Regions from separate parts of the Sulfuriferula thiophila genome, predicted to be linked through region 2. Evidence: predicted binding sites of a transcription regulator. Region 2 holds the regulator's gene; each other region holds the start of a gene.
What was found. The regulator sigma-54, encoded in region 2, starts transcription at its own class of promoters, with help from an activator protein. The targets are predictions, from matches to a motif close to TGGCACNNTTCCTGCT.
Positions count from the first base shown of each region.

Region 1: the regulator sigma-54 is predicted to act here: its motif matches at 2,543-2,558, upstream of EJE49_RS01485 (nitrate reductase).
Region 3: the regulator sigma-54 is predicted to act here: its motif matches at 6,654-6,669, upstream of glnA (glutamate--ammonia ligase).

Region 1 covers NZ_BHGL01000003.1:76,255-86,034, forward strand. Annotated here, with positions in the region: gene EJE49_RS01485 (nitrate reductase) at 1-2,531, opposite strand, end outside; gene EJE49_RS01490 (hypothetical protein) at 2,670-2,924, opposite strand; gene EJE49_RS01495 (glycine zipper 2TM domain-containing protein) at 3,086-3,646, opposite strand; gene EJE49_RS01500 (hypothetical protein) at 3,673-3,969, opposite strand; gene moaC (cyclic pyranopterin monophosphate synthase MoaC) at 4,079-4,555, opposite strand; gene EJE49_RS01510 (M48 family metalloprotease) at 4,597-6,024, shown strand; gene soxX (sulfur oxidation c-type cytochrome SoxX) at 6,216-6,584, shown strand; gene soxY (thiosulfate oxidation carrier protein SoxY) at 6,615-7,076, shown strand; gene soxZ (thiosulfate oxidation carrier complex protein SoxZ) at 7,129-7,443, shown strand; gene soxA (sulfur oxidation c-type cytochrome SoxA) at 7,512-8,342, shown strand; gene soxB (thiosulfohydrolase SoxB) at 8,515-9,780, shown strand, end outside.
Region 2 covers NZ_BHGL01000003.1:188,575-198,354, reverse strand. Annotated here, with positions in the region: gene EJE49_RS02095 (ATP-binding protein) at 1-27, opposite strand, end outside; gene EJE49_RS02090 (prepilin-type N-terminal cleavage/methylation domain-containing protein) at 314-943, shown strand; gene EJE49_RS02085 (monovalent cation:proton antiporter family protein) at 940-2,910, opposite strand; gene EJE49_RS02080 (KpsF/GutQ family sugar-phosphate isomerase) at 3,025-4,020, shown strand; gene EJE49_RS02075 (KdsC family phosphatase) at 4,037-4,561, shown strand; gene lptC (LPS export ABC transporter periplasmic protein LptC) at 4,558-5,127, shown strand; gene lptA (lipopolysaccharide transport periplasmic protein LptA) at 5,114-5,710, shown strand; gene lptB (LPS export ABC transporter ATP-binding protein) at 5,717-6,439, shown strand; gene EJE49_RS02055 (RNA polymerase factor sigma-54) at 6,449-7,879, shown strand; gene hpf (ribosome hibernation-promoting factor, HPF/YfiA family) at 7,902-8,237, shown strand; gene EJE49_RS02045 (PTS sugar transporter subunit IIA) at 8,244-8,699, shown strand; gene hprK (HPr(Ser) kinase/phosphatase) at 8,705-9,649, shown strand; gene rapZ (RNase adapter RapZ) at 9,673-9,780, shown strand, end outside.
Region 3 covers NZ_BHGL01000007.1:502,318-512,097, forward strand. Annotated here, with positions in the region: gene EJE49_RS07210 (AI-2E family transporter) at 1-1,041, shown strand, start outside; gene EJE49_RS07215 (phosphoribosylaminoimidazolesuccinocarboxamide synthase) at 1,073-1,954, shown strand; gene ntrC (nitrogen regulation protein NR(I)) at 2,018-3,418, opposite strand; gene glnL (nitrogen regulation protein NR(II)) at 3,432-4,487, opposite strand; gene EJE49_RS07230 (DUF4124 domain-containing protein) at 4,594-5,070, opposite strand; gene glnA (glutamate--ammonia ligase) at 5,179-6,588, opposite strand; gene EJE49_RS07240 (rhodanese-like domain-containing protein) at 6,905-7,357, shown strand; gene aroE (shikimate dehydrogenase) at 7,414-8,229, shown strand; gene mtgA (monofunctional biosynthetic peptidoglycan transglycosylase) at 8,226-8,918, shown strand; tRNA gene EJE49_RS07255 (tRNA-Phe) at 8,967-9,042, shown strand; gene EJE49_RS07260 (diacylglycerol kinase) at 9,105-9,479, opposite strand; tRNA gene EJE49_RS07265 (tRNA-Met) at 9,601-9,677, opposite strand.

The DNA of each region.
Region 1 (9,780 bases), 110 kb from region 2:
CTCGGTGGTGTGGACAAGGGCGCCAGCACCCAGCTGCGTAATGGTGCAATCTCGGCGCCTTCGGCCATCATCTCCTTGAGCCAGTCGCGCGCGGCAACTTCACCGGTCAGCCGCACTCCGGTCACACGACCATCTTCCACCAGCACACGTTTGGCTATACCCCGTTTCGGGTCGTCATAACGCATGATGCAGGTTTCATCCTGCATATCGAGCAAGGTATCTATCTCGGCCATCAGCGCTGCTGATAACGGAGTCGCGTTGGCTATGCGCAGCACCAGCACCGGATTTTGCCGGCCATACAAACCGCAACTGGCATAATCGAAGCGGGACAGCAATGGTTGTATACGCAACATACGTGCCACTGCGTTATCGCGGCGCATGACCGCCATGTGCCATGGCAGCGGTGCTTTTTCCACCTGAATGGCAGCATGTTTCAGTTCAGGCTGTTTGGAGACGGGGTCACGCTGATCCATGGTCAGTGCATTCACACCCAATCCACTCATGTAACGGCTACCCCAATGCATAGGCATGAAGGTCTGACCTGTGCGCATGTCATCACTGGCCTCCACAGGCACCAGCAACTCGCCACGCCGGCTTTTCACCCGCGCCAGATCACCCGTTTTAAGACCACGCCGCGCCATATCATCAGCATGCATGGACAGCACGGGTGACTCAACGTGGCTGTACAGACGCGCGACCATGCCGGTTCGGCTCATGCCATGCCACTGATCGCGCAGCCGGCCGGTATTCAGATGCAGCGGATAGCGCGCGTCGATGACTTCGGCCGTGGGCAGATAACGCGCGTTGGCAAACTTGGCCCGACCATCAGCCGTGGGGTAAATGCCATCCGCATATAAACGCACTTTCCCGGACTGCGCACCCTCAGGGTACGGCCATTGTTGCGGGCCTTGCTTATCCAGCAATGCATAAGACAAGCCGGTAATATCCAGGTCACGCCCACGCGTAGTTTCACGGTGCTCATTGAACACCGCTTCAGCATCTGCGTACGGGAATAATGCTGCACCAGGTTTACCCAGACGCGCACCTAACCGGTGCGCAAAATCGACCGCAATCTCCCAGTCCGGGCGACATTCACCAGGTGCCGGTATTGCGGTTTGCAAGTGGGTAATACGGCGCTCGGAATTGGTAACGGTGCCTTCCTTTTCACCCCAGGCAGCTGCCGGCAATAACAAATCGGCATACTCAGCGGTCTCGGTATAGGCATTGACTTCCTGCACCACCACAAACTCGGCCTTTTGCAGGGCAGCACGCACCAGCTCCTGATTAGGCAGGGACTGCGCAGGGTTGGTACAGGCGATCCACAGGGCTTTTATTTCGCCACGCGCCACCGCTTCGAACATTTCCAGCGCGGTCTTACCCGGCGTCGCGGGAACGGATTCCACACCCCACAACCGGGCGACTTCATCCCGGTGAACAGGATTGGCCAGATCGCGATGCGCGGACAACAGATTTGCCATACCGCCAACCTCACGCCCGCCCATTGCATTAGGCTGTCCGGTCAGCGAAAACGGCCCTGCGCCGGGGCGGCCGATCTGGCCGGTGGCCAGATGCAAATTAATCAGCGCTGCATTCTTGTCCGTGCCATGACTGGATTGATTGAGCCCCTGGCAATACAGCGACAACGTTGCCGGCGATTGCCCGAACCAGCGTGCCGCAGTGACAATATCCGCAGCAGGCACGCCACACAATGCGGCTACCGTTTCCGGGGAATATTCCCGCACCGTGGCGCGCAACTCGCTAAAGCCATTGGTGTGAGCGGCGATATAGTCCTGATCGAGCATGTCTTCCCAGAGCATGACGTATAACATGGCGTTAAATAGTGCCACATCCGTTCCAGGCAAAATCGGCAGATGCAAATCCGCTTCACGTGAGGTGTCGGTACGACGCGGATCAACAACAATTACTTTGAGATTGGGGTTGGCTTTGCGCGCGTCCTCTATTCGACGATACAGGATAGGGTGGGCATAAGCAGTATTGGAGCCAGCAATGAACAGGCAGTCCGTTGTGGCAATATCGTCGTAACAGGCGGGCGGTGCATCGGCACCAAGGGTGGATTTATAACCGGTCACCGCGCTGGACATGCATAGACGCGAGTTGGTATCGACATTATTTGTGCCGATCAAACCCTTCGCCAACTTGTTGAAGACATAATAATCTTCGGTCAGCAGTTGACCGGAAATATAGAAACCGACCGCATCAGCACCGTGTTCCTGAATGATAGCCGCGAAACGTTCTGCGGCATGATCCAGCGCACCATTCCATTCCACACGCTGGCGTAATGCGTCGCGTTCCAGGCGCAGTTCCGGATACAACGCTCGAGCATCGATTTGTGCCGCAGCCAGATTGAGCGTCGCGCCCTTGGTGCAAAGCCGGCCAAAATTGGCAGGGTGATCAGGGTTGCCACGCACACCGAGGATATTGGTACCATCGGTCTCAATCAGCACACCACAACCAACGCCACAATAGGCGCAGGCGGATGATTTTAATAGGGTATCAGAGGTAGTCATCATGCACTACACAAAGCAATACCCATGCCAGAAAAAATATTAGTTAATTATCAAATACATAACTAACAAAGCTATCGTTAAAAAATCATGTTTGCATGATTATGGTGCATCACTCTATTAATTTGCACCATTCAGGACTGTTTATGCGGCATGCTTATTCACCGCACTCCCATTCCCCCACTTCGCAATGTCATCGACCTCGACGCCAACCCACCATAACGTGCCGACAGTGTCGTGATCAGTACCACCCACCAGATACTGGCCGTCACTCAACACCACATGTTCAGCGTACGCTTCTGCTTCACTCAGCGTCCGGAATACGTGCCATGACACTACCTGATCATGATTGTCATGGGTAGGCACCTGCCGCATCCTGGTTAACAATTGCGTAAGCATAATATTGCTCCTATTAAATGAGAACAATATTAAGTCTAGACAAAAACATAAGAATTTCCAGTAGTAATCACATCACCACTGGCACTGCACGACAGGGCACCTGCCAAAGCCCTGCCCGGATAGTATTCACGAATACTATCCGGGATAACCTGACACACTACTCAGTTATTTTCCTGATCATCATAACCCTGACGCTCATCACGCTGATAGCCCGCCAGTGCAACATTGACATTAACATTGACGAATTTGCCAGGGTCTTGCGGCAGCATCGCCGTCATGGTGCGTCCCTGATAACGATAGACGACATTGTAGCCATTAATCACCTGGCGATAATTGTCATGGTTGGCGCAATGCTCAACTTGCCGGGGCTGATTATAGCCACCATTATTATTGGCGACTTTATCACCCACTACGGCACCAGTGGCGGCTCCCACGGCTGCGGCCGCAATTCGGCCATTACCCTGACCTACCGTATTCCCCAACAGACCACCGACCAATCCACCCAGAATCGCGCCACCATAACTATGCTCACCGCCACCATTGCTGTAACCGTTTACGGTTTCAGTCCAGCATTCGCGGCGTGGCTCATTAATTTGCTGATAAACAGGGGTGGCCGAAAGCACCTGCGCACGGTCTGTAAAGCTCGCCACATCATCCGCCCAAGCCAGATTAGCTGTCGCCAGCAATGCGAAAACAGCCAGGTTTAATTTACGCTTATCCATACGACTCTCCTGATTCATGCAATTCGTTAATCGCGTCCACGCCGTCCATAATCCGGACGTCCCGAGCGCTCTTGCCGACGTTCAAAACCATAACCAAACCCCTCGTTGCGTTGCCGCGACGGCTCTACTTCTCGCTGCTGGCGCTGTTCATAACCGCTGTCGGCATTTTGTTCATTCTGCCTTGGGTTAAAACCATTCGCCCGCGATGAACGATCATGGCCATTCGCCGCAAACTGCATCAGCGATTGCATTGTCGTCTCAGCTTGTGCGGATGTTGCGCACAAGGCAACAACAACGAACGCGAGTATTTTGGGATAAGTCATGATTTACCTTTCTACCTTGGTGAGCACATCATTTTTGCACCCACATCTGCATCATGAATCAGAACAGCTACGAAACCATTTCCAAAACCAGTAAAACTGTAACAATATGTTACGGCGCCAGCCAATGCCCGGACTTGCCGCCGGACTTTTCATGCAGGTGGATGGCTTCCATCTGCATACCGCGATCCACCGCTTTACACATATCGTATATGGTCAGCAAGCCGATGTTCAGCGCGGTCAGCGCTTCCATTTCCACACCAGTCTTACCCACAGTCTCGACCCTGACTTCTGCGTCTATCGCCGACAATGCCTCATTCACCTCAAAAGCCACATTAACGCGCGTCAATGCCAGCGGGTGGCACAACGGGATAAGGTCAGCGGTACGTTTGGCCGCCTGAATTGCCGCAACCCGTGCCACACCTAACACATCGCCTTTTTTGGCGCTGCCTTGTTGTATCATTTGCAAAGTTGCCGGCAGCATGACAATACGCCCGCGCGCGACCGCTACACGCCTGGTGTCTGCTTTGTCGGCCACATCGACCATTTGCGCATGGCCTTGTTGATCAAAATGCGTAAATTCATGCATAGTTAAGGAACTCCAAAATAAATACGGTTATCATATGAGCCATGAAATGGACATCGATCATACTCATACTCTGCCTCTCCAGCCAATCTGCCATAGCCAGCGAACTGCCGGATTTAGGCGACATTTCGCAAAGCAGCTTTTCACCACGCGATGAAGCCCGGGTAGGCAGTGAAATCATGCGAGACATCTACGCTGATCCTCAATATTACGATGATGCCGAGCTTACTGACTACTTGAACAAGTTGGGATATCGCCTGGTAGCTGCCAGCTCGGAAAGCCAACGCAGCTTCCAGTTTTTCGTACTCAAGGACAACACCCTTAACGCTTTCGCCTTACCCGGCGGCTACATCGGGGTTCACACCGGGTTGATCGAGGCCGCGCAAAACGAATCCGAACTTGCCGGCGTGCTGGGCCATGAAATCGCGCACGTTACTCAACATCATCTGGCGCGCATGATCGAAAACCAGAGCAATGGCATTTTGCCATCACTGGCCGCATTAGCCATAGCAATTTTAGCATCACGCTCCAATCCGCAAATCACTGGCGGAGCAATTGCAGCCGCACAGGCTATTTCTATTCAGAAACGACTTGATTTCAGCCGTGACAATGAACGTGAAGCGGACCGCATTGGCATGCAAATCATGAGCACCGCCGGATTCAACCCGAGTGCCATGGCCACTTTTTTCGAACGTTTGCAAAAATACAGCCGTCTGTATGACAACAATGCACCCGCATATTTGCGCACTCACCCGCTGACTACCGAACGTATCGCCGATATGCAGAATCGGGCAGCCAACCTGGCGCATAAACAGCTTACCGACAGCCTGGAGTTTCAGTTATTGCGCGTAAAATTACGCGTACTGAATCAATCACCGACAGCAGCAGTCACCGAATTTACCGATGCCATTCACGATAAACGCTATGCCAATCTTGGCTCGGTACAATATGGACTGACCCTTGCATTGATGCAGGCCCAACAATACAAGGCCGCAGAAGCCGCTTACCAAAAACTTGTCCAGATTGGGGCAAAAAGCCCGATCATTGACAGCCTGGGAGCAAAAATCAAACAAAATTCTGGGGATATGAATGGCGCTCTACAGCGTTACCACGACGCACGCATCCGCTACCCGAATTACCGCCCACTGATTTACAGCTATGCCGAAGCCCTGCTTACTGCGGCACACACTGGCGAAGCCATTGCATTAGTTACTGAACAGTTGGCGCTCTATCCGGATGATTACCATCTCTATGAACTGCAATCACGCAGCTACGCGCAACAGGGCAAAGACTTTCTCCGCCATTACGCACAAGCAGAAGCCTATGCACATCAAGGCAATCTCACTGCCGCAATTGAACAATTGCAAATCGCCCTGAAAACCCATGATGGCGATTTTTATCAGATGTCTATTGCAGAAGCACGATTAAAACAATTAATATTGCAAAATAAAACCGATAAAAAACCTGCTTAATCGACACTTTTATCTTATTCAAACTTGGTACATATATACTTTCCAGCCTATTTTCCCAAAAAAAAACCACCGTCCCTCTTGGATAGAAGTTTTTTTTGCTCTATGCTTTGCTAATCCGAGTTCGGATTGACGGTACGTAAGTTTTAAGATTGCGTAATGAATCACCAGAACCCATAAATCAGGAGGATGACATGCGGTTAAACGCATCATTGATATTAACTGCCAGCCTAGTTGGCACACTTAGTGTAATAAACGTTGCCGCTGCCGCCGACGCAGCCAAACCAGAAATGACCGGCAAGCAAATAGCCTATGACAAAGGCTTGGGCAACTGCCTGGCTTGTCACGCCATGCCGACCATGCCGGATGCCGAATCCGCAGGCACAATCGGGCCACCCCTGATTGCGATGCAGGCACGCTATCCAGACAAAGCCAAGTTACGTGCCCAAATCTGGAATGCCATGGATGCCAACCCCAACACCGTTATGATTCCATTTGGCAAAAATAAAGTATTAACCGAACAAGAAATCGACAAAGTGACTGACTTTGTCTATGGCTTATAAAATCGAACCACTATCCACAAGGAGAACTGCATGAACGTTTTACGTCGTAATATTCTTAAGGGCGCTACCGCAGCTGGCACCCTGGCGATGGCCGCTGGCTTATTTGGCACAGGCAACGCATTTGCTGCCTACAACACCGCTGCTTTCAGCGCAAAATCAGTTGCTGACGCACTTAAAGGCATGGGCGCAAGCGCTCCTACCGAGAGCAAAGATATCAGCATCAAGGCTCCAGACATCGCTGAAAACGGTGCTGTTGTTCCTGTTGAAATTACCAGCAAAATTGCCGGTACTACTGCTATCGCTATCATGGCTGAGAAAAACGCTAACCCACTGGTTGCCAACTTCAAAATCAGCAACGGTGCTGAGCCTTTTGTATCTACCCGTATCAAAATGGGTCAAACAGCTATGGTTCGCGCAATTGTTACAGCCGGCGGCAAGACTTATACCGCCGCTAAAGAAGTAAAAGTAACTATCGGCGGCTGCGGCGGTTAATACTGTCAAACCTAGATAATTACTCAACTCATACATTGATAAAGGAATAACCATGGCAGAACCAATGAAAATCCGCGCCACAATGGCCGGTGATACCGCTGATATTAAAGTACTGATGAATCACCCTATGGAAACCGGTCAGCGCAAAGACGCTAAAACGGGTCAGTTAATTCCAGCTCACCACATCACCGAAGTAACGGCTACACTAAACGGCAAAACTGTACTGGAAGCTGAGTGGAGTGGCGCGATTTCCAAGAACCCATACCTGGGTTTTAAAGTTAAGGGTGCTAAAGCAGGCGATAAAGTCACTGTAACCTGGAAAGATAACAAGGGCGAAACCAATACCGCTGACGCTACTGTCGGCTGATTGTGAGAGAAAAACACCGGGAAGATTATCTTCCCGGTGTAAATTCCATATAATTTACGGAGGACAGCATGAAGAAATCGCTGCTAGCGCTGGTTAGTGCCGGTCTATTATTCGGGACAGTCACAGCCAATGCCACCCCTGAACAAGATCGCCAGAGCCTGGTAAAGTATTACACCAATAAATATCCAGACATCAAACTGGATCAATATGTTTATGGTGCGCTTGCTTTTGATGCCGACGCAATGGCGCAATATGAAAGCATCATGGACTTTCCACCTTTCGGCACCGCAGTAGACCAAGGCCAGAAGATGTGGAACACCCCATTCAAGAATGGTAAAACCTATTCCAGCTGTTTTGCTAATGGCGGTAAGAACGTTGCGGGTAACTATCCTTACTTTGACGACAAAGCCGGCAAGGTAGTTACGTTTGAAATGGCGATTAATGATTGCCGTACTGCGAATGGTGAAGAAGCATACAAATTGGCCGATGCTGCAACCATGGGCACGTTAACCTCCTATGCACGCACCCTGTCCGATGGCATGCTGATGAATGTCAAAGTCAACGGAGCCGCAGCACAAGCTGCGTACGACACAGGCAAAAAACATTTTTATTCACGGCGCGGTCAGTTAGGCTTTTCCTGTGCCAGCTGCCACGTTGAAAATGCGGGCAACCGTTTGCGCTCGGAAGTACTGTCACCTGCAATCGGCCAAGCCACGCACTGGCCAGTATTCCGCGGAGCTGAAACGCTGGTTACCCTTCAGAATCGTTATGTAGGTTGTAATAAACAGGTACGCGCGGTGCCATTTGCTGTCGGTAGCGAAGAATACAACGATCTGGAATATTTCCATTCTTACATCAGCAACGGCTTGCCGATGAAAGCGTCTGTATTCCGCAAGTAAGCGCAGTAAGTTATATATAAAAAAACGGCGAGGAAATTACTCTCGCCGTTTTTTTATATATGTACCTGCCTGATTTGGGTGTTTAATACCATTTACTTGAATGCATTAAACGCTAGAATCAAAACAATACTAACAGCACATTCATCCATTCAGAATTAAGGAGTTTCACAGCATGATGAACCGCCGCGAATTTTTACAAATGCTTGCCGTTGCCGCCGCTTCCGGCATGGCAATCGACAGCAAGCAAGCGCTTGCCGGTAATGCACCTGCCGACTTCTACGACTTGCCACAATTTGGCAACGTCTCGCTCATGCACATGACCGACTGCCATGCACAGTTATTGCCTATTTATTTCCGCGAGCCTAATGTAAATATCGGCATCGGTAGCGCGCTCGGACAGCCTCCGCATTTGGTGGGCGAGTACTTGTTAAAATATTACGGCATTCGTCCAGGCACCCGCGAAGCGCATGCTTTCACGTATCTGGATTTCCAGGCGGCTGCCCGCACCTACGGCAAGGTCGGCGGTTTCGCCCACCTCAAGACCCTGGTTGATAAAGTGCGTGCCTCGCGCCCTGGTTCCTTGCTGCTGGATGGCGGCGATACCTGGCAGGGCTCGGCAACTGCGCTATGGACTAACGCCCAGGACATGGTCGACGCCTGTAAATTATTGGGCGTCAACGTCATGACCGGGCACTGGGAATTCACCTATGGCGCTGAGCGCGTCAAACATATTGTTGATCACGATTTCAAGAACAGCATCGATTTCGTCGCCCAAAACGTTACTACCAACGACTTCGGCGATCAGGTATTCAAACCGTACACGATGAAAGTGATCAATGGTGTGCATGTTGCCATTATCGGCCAGTCATTCCCATACACCCCGATTGCCAACCCGCGTTACATGGTGCCTGACTGGACGTTCGGTATTCAAGATGAAAACATGCAGAAAGTCGTCGATGAAGCGCGTGCCAAAGGCGCACAAGTTGTCGTAGTTCTTTCCCACAACGGTATGGACGTTGACATCAAGATGGCTTCCCGCGTCACCGGCATTGATGCTATCTTTGGCGGCCACACCCACGACGGCGTACCACAGCCTTACCAAGTCAAGAATGCAAAAGGCACGACACTGGTCACCAATGCCGGCTCTAACGGCAAATTCCTCGGCGTAATGGATTTCGACGTGCAAGGTAAAAAAGTGGTCGGATGGAAATACCGCTTACTGCCGATCTTCTCCAACCTGATCGCACCGGACGCGAAAATGGAAGCGTTTATCAACAACGTACGCGCTCCGTTCGCTGCCAAACTGAATGAAAAACTCGCAGTCACCGAAGACCTGCTGTATCGTCGCGGCAACTTCAACGGCACTTTCGACCAGCTCATCCTGGATGCACTGATGGCTGTCAAAGGTGCTGATGCAGCATTCTCGCCTGGCTTCCGC
Region 2 (9,780 bases):
GGCGTTAAGTGAGGGTAATATTTTCATTAATTATTTGGAATTATGATATTAAGCTCGCGCGGCAGGGTTGTGTGCTTACTTGCTGCACGTATTGTGCCAGTTTATCGCGTTCCATGGTTCTTGTGTTATGGGTACGATTGCGATGCGCGTATTGAAATATCGTCATTTATGGCGATATTTGACCGTTGTGGTAATGCGTTTTGAAACGGAGTGTGGTATTTTTAGCTTATTGACATGTTAAAATTTGGTGTGTTTTTTGCTTATACAAATATAACAAAATATCAATAATAACTTAAAGGTAGGGAGTATGCAGATGGTCGGCACTAAGCAGCAAAGCGGATTTACATTGATCGAAATCGCGATCGTACTGGTGATAGTCGGATTGTTGCTGGGCGGGATACTCAAGGGGCAGGAGTTGATCACCCAGGCCAAAATCCGGAATGTGGTGAATGACTTTAATGGCACGTCGGCGGCTTATTATGCCTATCAGGACCGGTATCGGGCGATTCCTGGGGATGATCCTAATGCGGCGACTCGCTGGACTGGAACAAAAAATGGTGATGGCGACGGCGCTGTTCAAGGAAGTTATAATAGTACCAATGGAGCATCCGAGGCCGCATATTTTTGGCAGCATTTGCGTTTATCAGGATTGATAGCAGGTGCCACAACAGATAAATCGCCCCCTCAAAATGCGGCCTCAGGTATTACCGGTGTGCAGAATGGTGCATTGGGTTTTGCCGGTTTAGTGGTGTGCTCATCGAATCTGCCGGCAAAAATCGCGCAAGCGGTAGACAGCCAGTTTGATGATGGTGATGCCACAACCGGGCAAGTTAAAGCTGTTGTTAGTGCAGGAACAGGTAATGCTCCAGCGATAACGGATCCGCCTACAACGAATTACGTTGATGATGGCACCAATGTATACGTAGTCTGCAAAAACATTTAACCTTGCAATAACTGGATTTCCGCGGTAGCCAGATTCTCCGGGATACCGCGCAATACCAGCACATCGCCCGCCAGTATCTGCATGTCGGGCTGCGGATCCAGGCCGCGAATATTGCGGCGGCGGACCACCAGTACTTCTACTTCCAGTTCGGCTAGCTCGGTTTCGGCGATGGTCTTGCCTGCGGCCGCAGCCTGCTCGGTGATAAGCACCGAGAGCAGACGCGGCTGGGCGGTTTCGCTGAGCTGGGCGTCTTCATCGGTTGCGCCACGAAAGAAACCACGTAACAAACCGTAGCGTTGTTCTCGCACATTGCGCAGTTTTTTCAATACCCGGCTCAATGGCACGCCCAGTAACAACAGTGCGTGCGATGCCAGCATCAGCGAACCTTCCAGCACTTCCGGCACGACAGCGGCGGCACCAGCCTGCTTGAGATTATCCAGATCGGTTTCATCCAGCGTACGTACAATTACAGGCAAATCCGGCCGGATTTCCTGCACCAGCCCCAGTATCTTCATGGCGGCGTGCAGGTCGGCAAAGGTGATGACCATGCCGCGGGCGCGATTAAGTCCGGCGGCCATCAATACTTCACGGCGTGACGCATCACCGAACACCACGGTTTCACCTGCCGCTGAGGCAGCCTTGACCCGGGAAGGGTCGGCATCCAGCGCGATATAGGCGATATCTTCAGACTCCAGCAGTCTGGCCAGACTTTGCCCGCTGCGTCCATAACCGCACACAATCAAATGTCCGTCGGCGCCCATGCTCTTGATGGCGATGTCGTGCAGTTCACGGGCGCGTCCTGCCCACTCGGCACCACACAGGCGGCGGGTGATAGCATCGGAGTGCTGGATAATAAGCGGTGCCAGCATCATCGATAGCACCATCGCTGCGAGCACGACTTGTAGCGGCGTGCCGCCGATCAATCCCAGCCCGCCGGCTTGCGCCAGTAGTACAAAACCAAACTCTCCTGCTTGCGCCAGACCCAGCGCAGTGCGGGTAGCAACAGGCGACTCGTTGCCGAAGGCGCGTCCTATGCTCCAGACAATAGCGGTCTTGCTCAGTATCAGCGCGACCAGAATCAGGCTGACCCACGCCCAGTGGCGCCACACTTCATGCAAATCCAGCAACATGCCGATGGTGATAAAGAACAAGCCCAGCAACACATCGCGGAATGGTTTGATGTCATCTTCTACCTGATAGCGGAATTCGGTTTCCGAGATCAGCATGCCGGCCAGAAAGGCGCCCAGCGCCAGGGACAGGCCGGCCTGGTCGGTGAGATAGGCCAGGCCCAGCGTAATCAGTAACACATTGAGCATGAACAGTTCGGAGGACTTGTGACTTGCCACCCAGCTAAACCATGGGCGCATCAGTTTCTGGCCGACGAACAGCAGTAGCACCAATACCAGCGCGGCTTTGGCGCTGGCGCCCAGCAGGGCTTGCCAGAGCTGGTCTCCGCCCAAAGCCAGAGTGGGGGTGAGAATGAGCAATGGCACCACGGCCAGATCCTGGAATAGCAGCACCGCGATCATCTGCCGTCCGTGTTCGGACTGGAGCGCCAGTCGTTCGGCCAGCATTTTGCTGACGATGGCGGTAGAGGACATCGCCAGTGCACCGCCGAGCGCCAGACCGGCGGTCCAGGGAAGGCCCACGCCAGTGGCAATCAGTATGACTATGAGGATGAAGCTCAGTACCTGGGCGCCGCCAAAGCCTAATACCGTGGTGCGGATGGCGTTGAGTTTAGGCAGGCTGAACTCCAGACCGATGCTGAACATCAGGAAAACCACGCCGAACTCAGCCAGATGGCGCGTTTCAGGTGTATCGGGAATCCAGTTTAGCGTATGCGGCCCCATTAAAATGCCGACCAGCAGGAAGCCGAGCATGGACGGCAGTCGCCATGCGCGAAACAGCGCCGATACCACGACGGCAGCGGCTAATAACAGGATAACAAGGCCAAGAGTAGAGTGCATAGCCTCAAGATTAGAGACAAGTTGGTGTTGCCGCAAGCCTTGGCTGTCGTATTAGGCTTATCCAAATGCGTTTATGAGGTAAAATACGCATTCTAATTAAGATGTTTGATGATTATGCCTAATTTACCTGTTGTTAAATTTGATGCGGTTGCCGCGTTAAGTTTGGCGAAGAGAGTGTTGACCATAGAAGCGGACGCTGTGATGGCGATGCGTGATCGTCTGGATCAGCAGTTTATCGATGCAATGGCGTTGATACTGGAATGCCGCGGGCGCGTGGTTGTCAGCGGCATGGGCAAGTCCGGGCATGTGGGTGGTAAAATTGCCGCAACCCTTGCCAGCACCGGGACGCCGGCATTCTTTGTGCACCCGGGTGAAGCCAGTCACGGCGATCTGGGCATGATTACGCATGAGGATGTATGCATTGCGTTGTCTAATTCTGGTGAGAGCGCCGAGTTGACGGCGATTGTGCCGTTGATCAAGCGCCGTGGCGCACGGCTGATCGCGATGACCGGCAACCCGAATTCTACGCTGGCGCGCGAGGCCGATGTGCATCTGGATGCCAGCGTGGCACAGGAAGCCTGTCCGCTTAATCTGGCGCCTACTGCAAGCACCACTGCCGCATTGGCATTGGGTGACGCATTGGCGATTGCTTTACTGGAAGCACGCGGATTCGGTTCGGAAGATTTTGCCCGTACCCACCCCGGTGGTTCGTTGGGGCGGAAGTTATTGGTGCATGTACGCGATATTATGCATCATGGTAATGCGTTGCCTTTGGTGTCGGAAACGGCCTTGTTGCCAGCGGCTTTACTGGAAATGACCAGTAAAGGGCTGGGCATGACAGCAGTGGTCGATGATGCCCGGCATGTGGTCGGGATTATTACCGACGGCGATTTGCGGCGTGTGCTGGAAAAAGCGATCGATGTGCGTCTGGCCAGTGCGCGTGAAGTGATGACAGTTAACCCGCGCAGTATCAGTCCCGATCAGTTGGCTGTTGCTGCGGTGGAAAAGATGCAAAGTCATAATATCAATGGCCTGTTAGTGGTCGACGATGCGGGTAAGCTGGTGGGTGCATTGAATATGCTGGACCTGTTGCGTGCCGGCGTGGTTTAACGGAAAAGAACAGTATATGAACGAAGCACATCACCGCGCGGTACCGGTCAAACTCGCCATTTTCGACATCGATGGTGTCATGACGGATGGCAGTCTGTATTTTAGTGACGACGGCAAAGAATATAAGGCATTCAACTCGCTGGATGGGCACGGTCTGAAAATGCTCAGACAAACAGGTGTCGACATTGCGATTATCACCGGGCGGAATTCTCAGGTGGTTGCGCACCGGGCGAAAAACCTGGGTATCCATCATGTGTATCAAGGGGTGGAGAACAAACTGGAAGCGTACCTGCATTTGCTGGAAAAACTGGGCCTGCAAATGGCGCAAACTGCCTACATGGGTGATGATGTGATTGATTTGCCGATCATGACGCGTTGCGGTCTGGCTGTCAGCGTACCTGCCGCGCCATGCGAAGTGCAGCAATATGCGCATCTGATCACCCAGCGTGAAGGTGGGCACGGTGCGGTGCGCGAAGCGTGTGAATTCATCATGAAGGCACAAGGGCATTATGCAGCGTTGCTGGCGGAATACGTGCGATGAATAGTCGTCCGCTATACTGGTTTCCATTGGCCATTATTGCGGTACTGGCGGGCTTGAGTGCGTGGCTGCAATTTGCCGTGAATACTACCCAGCCGGGTGTGTTGGGTAGCGGTCTGCATATTGCGGATTATATGATCGAGCGCTTTATGGTTTCGCGTACCAATCTTGCCGGGCAGGTGATTTATACTCTGCATGCGGATCGTGCCGAGCATTATCTGGATGACGATACGACACAGTTAACCAAGCCGCATCTGGTTGCGAATGATGATCAGCAAGGCAGTGCGGATATCCGTTCGACACGGGCGTTGGTCACGGCGCAGGGCAAACAGGTCAATTTTATCGGGCATGTGGTGCTGGTCCGGGATGCGCGTGATGCGCAAGGGCCGATGACATTGACCACGGAATACCTGGAAGCGATACCTGATCAACGGATAATGCGCACTGATCGGCCGGTGCTGGTGCAAGGTAAATCCATAAAAATGACCGCAGGTGGGTTAGAATTAAACAATCAAACTCAAATTTTACAGCTTACTCATCGTGTCAAAGCGCGTTATGAACCTATTTAAGAAATCTATATTCGTATCCATTGGTCTGCTACTGTTTTCTGCACAGCCTGCGCTGGCGGAGCTGGCTGATCGCAGCAAGCCGGTCAATCTTGAAGCCGATAGTGTTACTGTGGACGACCTGCATAAGGTAAGTGTCTATGTAGGTAATGTGTCCCTGCTCCAGGGCACTATGGTGCTACGGGCGGATCGCATAGAAGTGCGTCAGGATGGCGAAGGATTCAGCAAGGCTACTGCATTTGGCAATCAGGTGTATTTCCGGCAAAAACGTGACAACGTGGATGAGTATGTCGAAGGGTATGCCAATCGCATCGATATGGACAGCAAGCAGAATACCGTGCTGCTGACGGGCAACGCCCGGCTGAAAAAAGGCGCAGATGAATTGCGTGGCAATACCATGAACTACAACACGATTACCGAATTCTTTGAAGTGAAAAATGATCCGAATGCCGTGAAAACGCCAGGGGCAACCCCTAGCCGTGTGCATGCTGTGATCCGGCCCAAACTGAAAGGCGCAGGCGAAGCTGCGCAGACCCCGTCTTTACCGTTGCAGCCTGCGGGTAGTTTGCAACCTGCACGTGAGTAAGCCGCGATGAGTGAACTCAAGGCGCTGCATCTGAAAAAAAGCTACAAATCGCGTCTGGTGGTAAAAGACGTGTCGATTAGCGTCAACAGTGGTGAGGTTGTCGGCTTGCTCGGCCCTAACGGCGCAGGTAAAACCACCTGTTTTTATATGATCGTCGGTCTGGTCAAGCTGGATGGTGGGGAGATTCAGCTGGATGAGCACGATCTGGGGGTGATGCCGATACATCGGCGTGCCGCACTGGGTTTGAGCTATTTGCCGCAGGAAGCCTCTATTTTCCGCAAATTGACCGTGGCGCAAAACATCCGCGCCATTCTGGAACTGAAAAATTACAGCGCAGCCGAAATTGAACAGCATCTGGAAGACCTGCTGGAAGATTTGCATGTGGCGCATTTGCGCGATGCCGCGGCAATGAGTCTGTCAGGCGGTGAGCGGCGGCGTGTCGAGATCGCGCGAGCGCTGGCAATGAATCCGCGCTTCGTGCTGCTGGACGAGCCGTTTGCCGGTATTGACCCTATCGCGGTGATAGATATTCAGAAGCTGATCCGGTTTCTGACCGAACGCGGTATTGGTATTTTAATCACCGACCACAATGTACGTGAAACTTTGGGAATATGCGATCGCGCTTATATTATTAATGATGGGACGGTATTGGCTGCTGGCAAGCCGGAAGAAATCATTCATAATGAAAGCGTACGTAAAGTTTACCTGGGTGAGCATTTTCGTCTTTAATCAATAATTATGAAGCAAGGTCTACAACTTAAACTATCACAGCACCTGACGCTCACGCCGCAGTTGCAGCAGTCTATCCGATTGCTGCAACTGTCGACGCTCGAACTTAATCAGGAGCTGGAGTTGATGGTGCAGGAAAATCCATTGCTGGAGCGGGTAGATGCGATTGACGATAGCAGTATGCGTAGCCCGGAATACGAGCCGACCACTTCCAGCAATACCGAATCCACAACGGAAACACCTGCCGAACCCGCACAACGTGAACTGACCGAGCTGGACTGGAATGAGTCAGCCAATTATGGTTCAGGTGATGACACCGAGGATGATGAGTTCGAGCCGCAGACATCGTCTCTGGACAGCCTCAGCCTGCGTGATCATTTAATCTGGCAGCTCAATCTTACACCTCTGCTGGAGCGGGATAAGCGACTGGTATTGTTGTTGATTGATGCGTTGAACGAGAGCGGATATCTGACCCAGAGCCTGGAAGACATCGCGGAAATGTTGCCGGATGAGCTGGAAGTAGAGCTGGATGAATTACAGATTGCGCTTAAGAATTTGCAAAACCTTGAGCCTACAGGTGTGGGCGCACGGGATCTGGCGGAGTGCCTGGCATTGCAGTTGCATGCGTTACCCGAGATTACCCCGCATCTGGCATTGGCGTTGCGTATAGTGGCGCAAGACCTTGCCGCGCTGGGCGCGCATGATTATGCCGGGCTGAAACGCAAGTATCACTGTGACGATGAGGCGCTGCGTGCGGCGCGGGAGCTCATTACCCATCTCAATCCGCGTCCCGGTGAAGCCTTCGGGATTTCCGATACGCGTTATATTATTCCTGATGTTATTGTCAATAAAGTCAAAGGGTTGTGGATTGCAACGCTTAATCCTGACGCTATGCCGAAATTGCGTATCAATCAAATGTACGCGGATATCCTGTCGCGTAACCGCGATGCCAATCATCAGCAGTTAGCCGGGCAGCTGCAAGAAGCCAAATGGCTGATCAAGAATATCATGCAGCGTTTTGACACCATATTGCGCGTGACCCAGAGCATCGTTGACCGGCAGCGCCATTTCTTTGAGCACGGTGAAGTAGCGATGCGTCCGCTGGTATTGCGCGAGATTGCAGAGGTGGTGGAGTTGCATGAATCCACCGTATCGCGAGTGACCACACAAAAGTTCATGATGACGCCGCGCGGCATCTTTGAATTAAAATACTTTTTTGGTAGCCATGTAAATACTGATGCAGGTGGCGCTTGCTCGGCAACGGCAATTCGTGCGTTAATTAAACAACTGATCAGTGCAGAAAATACCAAGAAGCCTTTATCCGACGGGCAAATTGCTGAGGTTCTCGGTCAGCAAGGTATCGTAGTAGCGCGTCGTACTATTGCAAAATACCGTGAATCCTTGCAAATTCCGCCCGCCAACCAGCGCAAAGCGCTATAACCAGCAAGCGAAAGGGAACGTCATGAACCTAACAATTACCGGCCATCATCTGGAAATCACACCAGCGATTCGCGATTATGTAACCTCCAAAATTGATCGCATGAAACGCCATTTTGATCATGTAATCGACGTTAACGTCATCATGACAGTCGAAAAATTGAAGCACGTTGTCGAGGCTAACGTGCACCTGAGCGGCAAAGATATTTTTGTACAGGTTGAAGAGCCGGACATGTATGCCGCTATTGATAGCTTGGCCGATAAGTTAGACCGCCAAGTTCTCAAACATAAAGAAAAACTCAGTTCGTCGCATCAAGCCAATGGCGGTATCAAGCACCAAGCGGTGATTGAGCAAGAATAAGTCTCAATGAATCAGATAGCACCACTCCTCTCCGTCTCGAATATCCTGCTCGATGTCGAGATGGGGAGTAAAAAACGACTTTTTGAATACGTTGGTCAATTATTTGGTAGTGAGCTGGGGGTTGTTCCTCAGGTTATACTGGATAGTCTTATTGCCCGGGAAAAACTGGGCTCAACCGGATTGGGACAAGGCATTGCCATCCCGCACGGTAGGATCAAGGGCTTAAAATCCGCAATGGGTGTATTTGTCAGGCTGAATCCCTCTATTGATTTTGATGCGCCGGATCAACTGCCGGTCAAACTTGTTTTTATCCTGTTCGTCCCCATGCAGGCAACCGATTTGCACTTGCAGATTCTGGGTGAACTGGCACAATTATTCAGCAATAAATCCTTACGTGATGCACTCATGACGAGTGTAGACAGCGATAGCGTATTAAACCTCATTCGTAACTGGCAGCCCTGATAATCATGACTAACTCTATTCCAGTCAGCCGGATGTTTGCCGCACTGTCCCAGACTCTGGCATTGACCTGGGTATCGGGACAGGCAGGTGGAGATAAGCAGTTAGTCGGCGATACGGTACAAAAACCCTCGCTGGCGCTGGTTGGTCATCTGAACTTTGTGCATCCTAATCGCGTGCAGGTGCTGGGCTGTGCCGAAATGGATTACCTGCGCCAACTAGGTGAAGAGGGTTTGCAGCACGCGGTAGGCAATCTGTTTTCTACCGAATTGGCTGCAGTGATTGTAGCGAATGGCGAGCCGGTTCCAGTCCCCTTGCTGGATGCCTCGTTACGTACCAAGACGCCGCTATTTACTTCTCCACAAGCCAGTCCGGAACTGATGGCGGTGCTGTCGCACTATTTGACCAATGCACTGGCGGATTCCGTCCATTTGCACGGGGTTATGCTGGAGGTAAATGGCATCGGCGTGTTGCTGACCGGGGAGTCTTCGGCGGGTAAAAGCGAATTGGCGCTGGAGCTGATTACGCGCGGGCATCGCCTGATTGCAGATGATGTGGTGGATTTCTATAAGGTAGCGCCCGACACGCTGGAAGCGCAATGTCCGGCCATGCTGCAGGATTTTCTTGAGGTGCGTGGTCTGGGGATACTGAATATCCGTACCCTGTTTGGCGAGCTGTCGGTCAAGATGAAAAAAAACCTCAAGCTCATCGTGCATTTGAAAGCACCTACGGACGCGGTGCAGGAGCAAATATCGCGGTTGGACATGCATGCTTCGACCGAAACGATTTTAGGGGTGGAAATTCCCAAGGTGCGTATCCCGGTGGCGGTAGGTCGCAACCTGGCCGTGCTGGTTGAAGTCGCAACTCGCAATCACATTCTGCGCATGCGTGGCATCAACAGCGCCGAAGAGTTTATTGCACGTCAGCAAAAACTGATGGAGGCCAACGAATAATCATGGATGCAGCGTTGAATAAAATGCAGTTGGTATTGATCAGCGGCCTGTCAGGCTCAGGTAAAAGTATTGCGCTAAACGTGCTCGAAGACGTCGGTTACTACTGCATTGATAACCTGCCGGCTAAGCTG
Region 3 (9,780 bases), on a different contig from region 2:
TGGATTTGGGCAATTATTGCCATCATTGTCTTCACCGGCACCCTGTATTTGCTTGCGCCGATTCTGACACCATTCCTGATTGCGGCCATTCTGGCGTACATTTGCGACCCGCTGGCGGACAGGCTGGAACGTTATAAATTTTCCCGCACCCTTGCCACTACGTTTGTTTTCTTCGGTTTGTTATTAACATTTCTGCTGCTGGGGCTGATTTTATTTCCGGTAGTGCAAAATGAAACCCTGCATTTTGTGCAACGCCTGCCCGACTATCTGGTGTGGATCCAGACCCGACTGGCACCATTGCTGCATGACCGTTTCGGCGTGACCTTGCCCGATGCCGCCAATTTGCAACAGATGGTACGCGACCACCTGCAGGGGGTAGGTAGCGCCGCCGGCATGTTACTGCCTACCCTCAAAGACAGTACGCTGACCGCACTCGGCATCCTCACCAACTTGCTGCTGATTCCGGTGGTGCTGTTCTACATGCTGCGCGACTGGGACAGTTTTGTGCTGAAACTGGACGAACTGGTACCGCGGCGCTGGCATAAAAAAACGCAGACCATCGCCCGTGAAATCGATGTGGTTTTGGCTGAATTTCTGCGCGGCCAGCTCACCGTGATGCTGATCATGGCCGCGTTTTATGCGACATCATTGTGGGCAGTGGGTCTGGACTATGCACTGCCGATAGGCTTGCTCGCTGGCTTGCTGGTATTTGTGCCGTATCTGGGTGTCATCCTCGGCCTGGGACTGGCATCGCTGGCCGGCCTGGTACAGTTTGCCGAGCTCTCCGATTTGATTCCGATCTGGGTGGTATTCGGCATCGGCCAGGTGATAGAGAGCATGGGGGTCACCCCCTGGCTGGTCGGTGAACGTATCGGATTGCACCCGCTGGCGGTAATATTTGCCTTGCTGGCTTTCGGCCAGATTTTTGGATTTTTCGGAATTCTTCTGGCATTGCCGGTATCCGCCGCATTACTGGTGGGTTTACGTCATATCAAACAGGCTTATCAACAAAGCAGCCTATACCAGCATCCAAATGTATAATATAACTTTCCGCTATTAGAAGCCGCTCAACATGACTACCGCGCTACTCGAATCGAATATTCCCTCACTCAAACTGCTGTCGCGCGGCAAAGTCCGCGATCTGTACGCAGTTGACGAACACCGTTTGCTGATCGTAGCAACTGACCGTTTGTCCGCATTCGACGTAGTATTGCCCACGCCGATTCCCGGCAAAGGCGCGGTACTCACCGAAATTTCACATTTCTGGTTCAAGCAACTGGCAGACATCATCCCCAATCATCTCACTGGCGACGCCCCGGAATCCGTAGTGCAACCCAATGAACGCGATCAGGTCAGTGGCCGTGCCATGGTCGTAAAACGTCTCAAGCCATTGCCGGTGGAAGCCATCGTGCGTGGATATCTGGTCGGCTCCGGCTGGAAGGAATATCAGAGCACCGGCAGCGTCTGTGGCATCGCGCTGCCTGCCGGTCTGGCGCAGGCAGCACAACTGCCGCAACCGTTATTTACTCCATCAACCAAAGCCGAAGTCGGCGCACATGATGAAAATATCGACTTCGCACGCGCTGAGGAATTGCTGGGTGCCGACATTGCCGCCCAGGTGCGTGATGCCAGCATCGCGCTCTATTCCCGTGCTGCCGCTTACGCACTGACACGCGGCATCATTATTGCCGATACCAAATTCGAATTCGGGCTGGATGCCAGTGGTAAACTGTACGTAATCGACGAAGTGCTGACACCGGATTCATCACGGTTCTGGCCTGCCGATGAATACCAGACCGGCCGCAACCCAGCTAGCTTCGATAAACAGTTTGTCCGCGACTGGCTGGAAAATTCGGGCTGGAACAAGCAACCGCCGGCACCGGAATTGCCCGCAGACGTGGCACAGAAAACCGGTGAAAAATACCGTGAAGCCGTAGCGCGCTTAATGGCCTGAGCTTGCTTTACAGCAACTAAGGTTCACGTGCTGGTGTGCGCCGTGAACCTTATTCAGCTAGCCTTACTCTGCCGCCAACCCCAGTTCCTGAATTTTACGGGTCAGGGTATTGCGCCCCAATCCGAGCAAATTAGCCGCTTCGATACGACGCCCGCCGGTGTGCTTAAGGGCAATATTAATCAGGGTTTTTTCAAAATCATGAGTTAATCCCTCGATAATACCTACCTCACCGCGACTGAGCGCCGCATCTGCGGTATGCGCCAAAGCCTGCAACCAGTCACCGCTGACATGTTCAGATGGGCTGGCATTCAGAATTTCCGGTGGCAAATCCGACACATCCACGTTATTACCCGGCGCCATCACCGTCAACCAATGGCAGACGTTCTCCAGCTGGCGGACGTTACCGCTCCAGCTGAACTGGCTTAAATGCCGGATCGCGGCCTCGGACAGCTTCTTGGCATCCACCCCTTGTTCTTGCGCGCTTTTCTGCAAAAAATGCTTGGCCAGCAGCGCAATGTCTTCGCTGCGCTCACGCAACGCCGGCAAACGCAAACGAATCACGTTAAGACGATGGTACAGATCTTCGCGAAACAGGCCTTCTTTCACCCGGGTTTCCAGGTCCTGATGCGTAGCGGCAATGACGCGGACATTGACCTTGATCGGCTGATGCCCACCCACACGGTAAAACTGGCCGTCAGCCAGCACGCGTAATAAGCGTGTCTGCAATTCTGCCGGCATATCGCCGATCTCATCCAGAAAAAGGGTGCCGCCGTCAGCTTGCTCAAAGCGTCCGCGACGCTGCACTGCCGCGCCGGTAAAAGCCCCGCGCTCATGCCCGAACAACTCGGACTCCAGCAGATCCTTGGGGATCGCCGCGGTATTCAGCGCAATAAACGGCTTACTGGCGCGCGGACTATGGCGATGCAATGCTGATGCCACCAGCTCCTTACCGGTACCGGATTCACCTGTAATCAGCACCGTGGTATGCGATTGCGAAAGCCGGCCTATGGCGCGAAACACTTCCTGCATGGCCGGTGCCTGACCCAGTATCTCCGGCACACCTTCTATCTGCACCGCAGCCGCCGCCTCGTCTACTCGCATGCTTTCATCTACGGCACGGCGAATCAGTTCAATGGCATGATCCACATCAAACGGTTTGGGCAGGTATTCAAATGCGCCCCCCTGAAATGCTGCTACCGCGGATTCCAGATCGGAATAGGCGGTCATGATAATCACCGGCAGCTTGGGGAAACGCGATTTCAACTGCTGCAGCAGATCCAGACCTGAGCCGCCTGGCATGTGGATATCACTCACCACCACCTGCGGCTTACTGTGCTCTAGCGCCGCCTCAACTTCAGGGACGGAAGTAAAGCTGACGAAGTCTATGCCTTCGCGCTGCAGCGCCTTTTCAAACACCCAACGGATGGAGCGATCGTCGTCAATAATCCAAACTGGTTTTGTCATGATAATTCCATCATCAATATGCGGGGGGCTGCCCTAACGGCAGCAATAAAGTAAAACAGGTGCGTCCGGGCTGACTTTCCACTTCAATAGTGCCATGGTGCTGATGCACAAAAGTCTGCGCCAATGTTAATCCCAGGCCGCTGCCACCTTCGCGCGCCGAGACCAGGGGGAAAAAAATTCGATCACGTACCGATTCAGGGATACCTGGACCATTATCAATAATCTGTATTTGTGCCGCCAGCGGATAACGCTTCATCGCCAGCGTCACTTGTCGCGCAATGCGCGTTCGCAGATAGATTTCGCCTTTGCCTTGCAATGCCTGCACCGCATTACGCACGATATTCAATACCACCTGTATCAGCTGCTCGCGATCCCCCACAATATCAGGGATGCTGGTGTCGTAATCACGCCGAATTACCAAACCTTTCGGGGTTTCGGCCAAGGTTACGCTACGCACCCGCTCCAGCACTTCATGAATATTAAGGGCATTGATCTGCGGCAAACGATGCGGTGTCAGCAGTCTATCCATTAGTGACTGCAGGCGGTCAGATTCCTGAATAATGACTTGCGTGTACTCGCGCGTCTCCGTTGACAGCTCGTGCTCCAGCAATTGCGCCGCTCCACGTATGCCACCCAGCGGATTTTTGATCTCATGTGCCAAGTTTCGCACCAACTCGCGATTAGCCTGTTGCTGCAGTAACATATGCTCGTCCCGAGCAATTTTCAACTGCTGATCCATCGCGTGAAATTCGAGCATGAACGCAGCCGCGGGGCTTTCGACCGGGGTAAACGTTGCGCTCACCTGCAACGAGATGTCACCGACTTGCAGATGCAATTCATGTTCAGTGAAGCTGGCATTATGCGCAATCGCATAATCCAGTGCGGCATTCAGCTGAGCAGGCTGCCGAAAAATATCATTTAATGGCATGCCTTTTACTTGCACCACACTCAAGCCCAGCAAATTCTCTGCAGCCGGATTGATATAGCGCACACAACGATGTTCATCCAGAGCCAAAACCGCTGTCGCCAACCACTCCAAACCTACAAAATAAGGATTCATGTATTCCATGCCATTGTACTGCGAGGGATAAAATGAAACGGCGCACCAAAACAAGGCGCCGCTATCGCTAAATAGTTAATTCAATTCTTATTAAGCAATTTGTAAGCCAGGAATGTTATTTGACGCTGCTCAGCTCTCTCCTGAGCGCATTAATATTGTCACGATGCAATTTAATGTTGTTATCCAGCTTATCTGTGCGGGTGATATAAGCAGGGCTGCTGATTTTTTCGCCGGGTCGCAACACTTCACCGTCTCTTTTGGCTGCGACGGCATCTGCCAGGGCCTGCTCTTCATTACGCAATTCGTCTTCCAGCACATTACGGCGCACGTTATCGCGCTTACGCTGGACATCCGTGTCTACCCGCGGGAAACTAATCGGCGTAGGATTTGCTGTTTCTCTTTTACGCGGCGTATTAGCCCCATTTACCGTATGCATCACTGGCGTGGCCGCCGGCTCCAGATCCAAACGCTTAGCCCCCTTTACCGGACGATCGGTATAGGTAACCTGACCTGAAGCATCAATATGTTTATAAATATCAGCTTGCGCAGGCAACGCTACACACAAACCCAATATCAAAATTGAAAATTTCATTTGCGAACCAGATCAAAACGATGGTTTGAGTTTAGGGCAAGCCCAACAGGGATGCAACCCCAATAAAAAAAGGGGCGGAAATCCGCCCCTTTTTTACTGCAATTAAAATTACAGTGAGTAGTACATTTCAAACTCGATAGGATGAGTCGTCATGCGGAACTTGGTCACTTCTTCCATCTTCAATTCGATATAGGCATCGATCATTTCGTTGGAGAACACACCACCGCGGGTCAGGAACTCGCGATCCGCATCCAAAGCTTCCAATGCCATTTCCAGAGAGTGGCAAACTTTAGGAATCTTCGCTTCTTCTTCTGGTGGCAAATCATACAGGTTTTTATCTGCAGCATCGCCAGGATGAATCTTGTTCTGAATACCATCCAGACCAGCCATCATCAACGCGGTGAACGCGAGGTATGGGTTGGCAGAAGGATCAGGGAAACGCACTTCAATACGACGGCCTTTTTCGCTGGCGACGTGTGGAATACGAATCGAAGCAGAACGGTTTTTAGCTGAGTAAGCCAGCATCACTGGCGCCTCATAGCCTGGCACCAGACGCTTGTAGGAGTTGGTACCCGGGTTGGTAATCGCGTTCAATGCCTTAGCGTGCTTGATGATACCGCCGATGTAGTACAAAGCAGTTTCTGACAAACCAGCATAGCCATTTCCGGCAAACAGGTTTTTGCCATCTTTCCAGATGGACTGGTGTACGTGCATACCGGAACCGTTGTCACCAACGATAGGCTTAGGCATGAACGTTGCTGTCTTACCATAGGCATGAGCAACGTTATGAACCACGTATTTCAGTGTTTGGGTTTGATCAGCACGCTTAACCAAGGTATTGAATACAGTACCAATTTCGCATTGACCAGCAGTTGCCACCTCATGGTGGTGCACTTCAACAGGCACGCCCATATCTTCCAGTGCCAGACACATTGCTGAGCGGATATCATGCAGGCTGTCGACAGGAGGAACCGGGAAGTAACCACCTTTAATGCCTGGGCGGTGGCCCATATTGCCGCCTTCATACACTGCGTCTGAACTCCATGCAGCCTCTTCAGAATTGATCTTGACTGAAGTACCTGACATGTCAGTTTTCCAGCTCACAGAATCAAAAATAAAGAACTCTGGCTCAGGACCGAAGTAAGCAGTATCACCGATACCGGTAGATTTCAAATAAGCCTCGCCACGTTTAGCGATAGAGCGTGGATCACGGTCATAACCCTTCATGTCCGAAGGCTCAATTACGTCACAGGTCAGAATCAGGGTGGACTCATCCATGAATGGATCCATACGGGCGCTATCAGCATCCGGCATCAGGATCATGTCCGACGCTTGAATGCCTTTCCAGCCAGCGATGGAAGAACCGTCAAACGCATGACCATCGGTGAATTTGTCATTGGTAAACTGCTTAACAGGCACGGTCACGTGCTGTTCTTTACCACGGGTATCAGTAAAACGAAAATCAACGAATTTGACATCGTTGTCTTTAACCATTTGCATTACGTCGGCGACCGCCATTGAGTTCTCCTCGCTAAAAAGTAACATCCAGAATTAAATCAAAAATAAGGTTATCCGCCTAACCAAGCATGATATATGCCAAGACGAAGCTCAATCCGAGCAACCACACATTTTGAGATTATGCTTGCATAGGCCGGCCTGTGTAAAGAGCATAAGCCAACAAACCTATTTGGTGCAGAAGTTCGCGTTAGCACCAAATTGGTGCCTCTACTTTAATACCGCACCAAACAGGTGCAAAAATGTAACTTGCATTACCAAAATCAGAAACAGCATCTATACTACAAAGACATTACACAAGTAATTACGGGGTGACAAAATGCCTACGCTGAACAACATTCTCCATACCGCTCAACAACGCGCTCAGGATGCCAACTTACCTTATGTTGGCGCACTCACCCCGACCGAAGCATATTATCTCAGTCAGCATGCGCCCGGAGCCATACTGGTAGATGTACGCAGCCAGGCCGAGCGTGACCTGGTCGGCACCATTGAACCAGCCACCATAGTGGAATGGCAAACTTACCCAGGCTGGCAAGCCAATCCTTATTTTGTAGCGCAACTTAAAGCGTCTGTCGATCCCGAAGCCTTGGTCATGTTTATCTGCCGCAGCGGCAATCGCTCACATCAGGCCGCCATCAGCGCCCAGGCGGCTGGCTATAGTGAATCTTACAATATACTCGAAGGTTTCGAAGGCGACAAAAACAACTTCGGGCAACGCGGGCTGGTAAACGGATGGAAGTTTGCGGGCTTGCCCTGGCATCAGAAATAAAGGCAACGCCCATTTTTTGCAGTAGAATTCATTTTTTGCCTGAATCATGACTGCCCGTGACTGACCGCTACGCCGTTATCGGCAACCCGATTGCCCACTCCAAATCGCCACTTATTCATGCCGCATTTGCCAGCCAAACTGCACAGGATTTAAGTTATGAGCGCCTGCTGGCACCATTAACCGGTTTCGCCGAAACCTTGAAACAATTTCAGGCTACCGGCGGGCGTGGTGTCAACATCACCGTCCCCTTCAAAGAAGAGGCATGGCAGTTTGCCGACGAACTCACTCCACGCGCACGCCTAGCCCAGGCCGCTAACACTTTAGTGCTAAACGACACCCGCATTCTTGCCGACAATACCGATGGTGCCGGCTTAGTCACCGATATTCAGCACAACCTGGGCTATGCACTGGCGCGTCGCCGTGTCCTGGTAATGGGTGCCGGAGGTGCCGCACGCGGCGTCATCGCCCCACTACTTGCCGAACACCCCGCATTTCTGGTGATCGCCAATCGCACAGTGGGCCGCGCAATCACGCTGCAGCGTCAATTTTCGCCTTACGGCATAGTTGAAGCCTGCGATTACGCAGCATTACACGGCGTGCAATTCGATTGCATTATCAACGCCACATCCGCCAGCCTTTCCGGCGAACTAGCCCCCTTACCCAGCGACGTATTCGCGCCGGGCAGCCTGGCCTACGACATGATGTACGGCGCAGAGCCCACCCCGTTCCTGCGTTACGCCCAGGAACACGGCGCAGGACATTGCGCAGACGGCCTCGGTATGCTGGTCGAACAAGCCGCAGTAGCATTTCACCTGTGGCGCGGCATACGCCCCGACACTCTCTCTGTTATCAACCAATTACGCTCAATATGATTTTAAAATGGATCAAACGCGGGGTACTGACCCTGCTGGCCGTCATCGTACTTTATCAAGGCTGGCTATTTGCCCACGTCTGGTGGTGGGTCGATCACAACCCCGCGAATAGCGCGTTCATGGACGAACGCCTGGACATCCTGCAACAAAAGAATCCGGACGCGCAGCTACGTTTCAAGTGGGTGCCATACAACCAGATTTCCGGCAACCTCAAGCGCGCCCTGGTAGCGGCTGAAGACGCCAAATTCTTAAGCCATGACGGCTTCGACTGGGAAGGTATCCAGAATGCTGCCGAGAAAAACCTGAAAAAAGGCAAAATCGTCGCAGGCGGCTCAACCATCAGCCAGCAACTGGCCAAAAATCTGTTTCTGTCCGGACAGCGCACCCCGTGGCGCAAAATTGAAGAAGCCATCATCACCGTCATGCTGGAAAAAATGATGAGCAAACGCCGCATTCTGGAAATCTATATGAATGTCATCGAGTGGGGCAACGGCGTATTCGGCGCGCAAGCAGCATCGTATTACTATTACCGCACCTCGCCCGCCAATCTGTCCGCCGGACAGGCCGCCAAGCTCGCCGCCATGGTGCCCAACCCGCGCTACTATGATAGCCACCGTAACGCCCGCGGATTAATGCATCGCACGGCCACCATCCAGGCCCGCATGTACCAGGTTGCCGTGCCCAGATGAAAAATCCTTGACCGAATTCCATTTTTAGAGTCTAATAGCGGGCTTCGTGGCTGGATAGCTCAGTTGGTAGAGCAGCGGATTGAAAATCCGCGTGTCGCAGGTTCGATTCCCGCTCCAGCCACCAAATAAACAAGGCTTCCAATATGGAAGCCTTTTTTATTGCCTGAATCAGCCCATTACAAGCTCTTATTTGCCAAACAGTATCAACCCCCACACCACACACACATTCAGCAATGCCACCAGCACGGCAGCACTGCCCATGTCCTTGGCGCGTTTGATCAGATGATGATGCTCGAAGGAAATACGATCAACGGCCGCCTCTACTGCGGAGTTTAGCAATTCCACAATCAGCACCAGCAATACCGAACCAATCATCAGCGCACGACCGAGCGCACCAGGCTCCAGAAAAATCGCCAGCGGAATCAAAATCACAGCCAGCAACATCTCCTGACGAAATGCATCTTCATGGCGCAGCGCGGCTTTCATGCCATCTATGGAATAAAAAAATGCGTTGAGCACGCGCTTGGGACCGGTTTTACCTTTGAATGGAGACTCTTGCACGGCGAACTACCCTCAAAAACCTTGAGCATAGCTGAGGCATACCCAACTTGAACAGCAATACCGCATTAAGTTTTTGCGACAAATTGATGACAGCAAAGGAAAATCGAGAGGGGAAAAAGAATGGTGGTGATGGGCGGAATCGAACCGCCGACCTATGGGTTATGAATCCATCGCTCTAACCGTCTGAGCTACATCACCAACTTGAAACGAAGCCCAGCATTATCCTAGTTTAATACACGACCTGTCAAGACAACAATTCCCGTATCAATAACAATATTATACTGGCACCTTGCGCTGACCG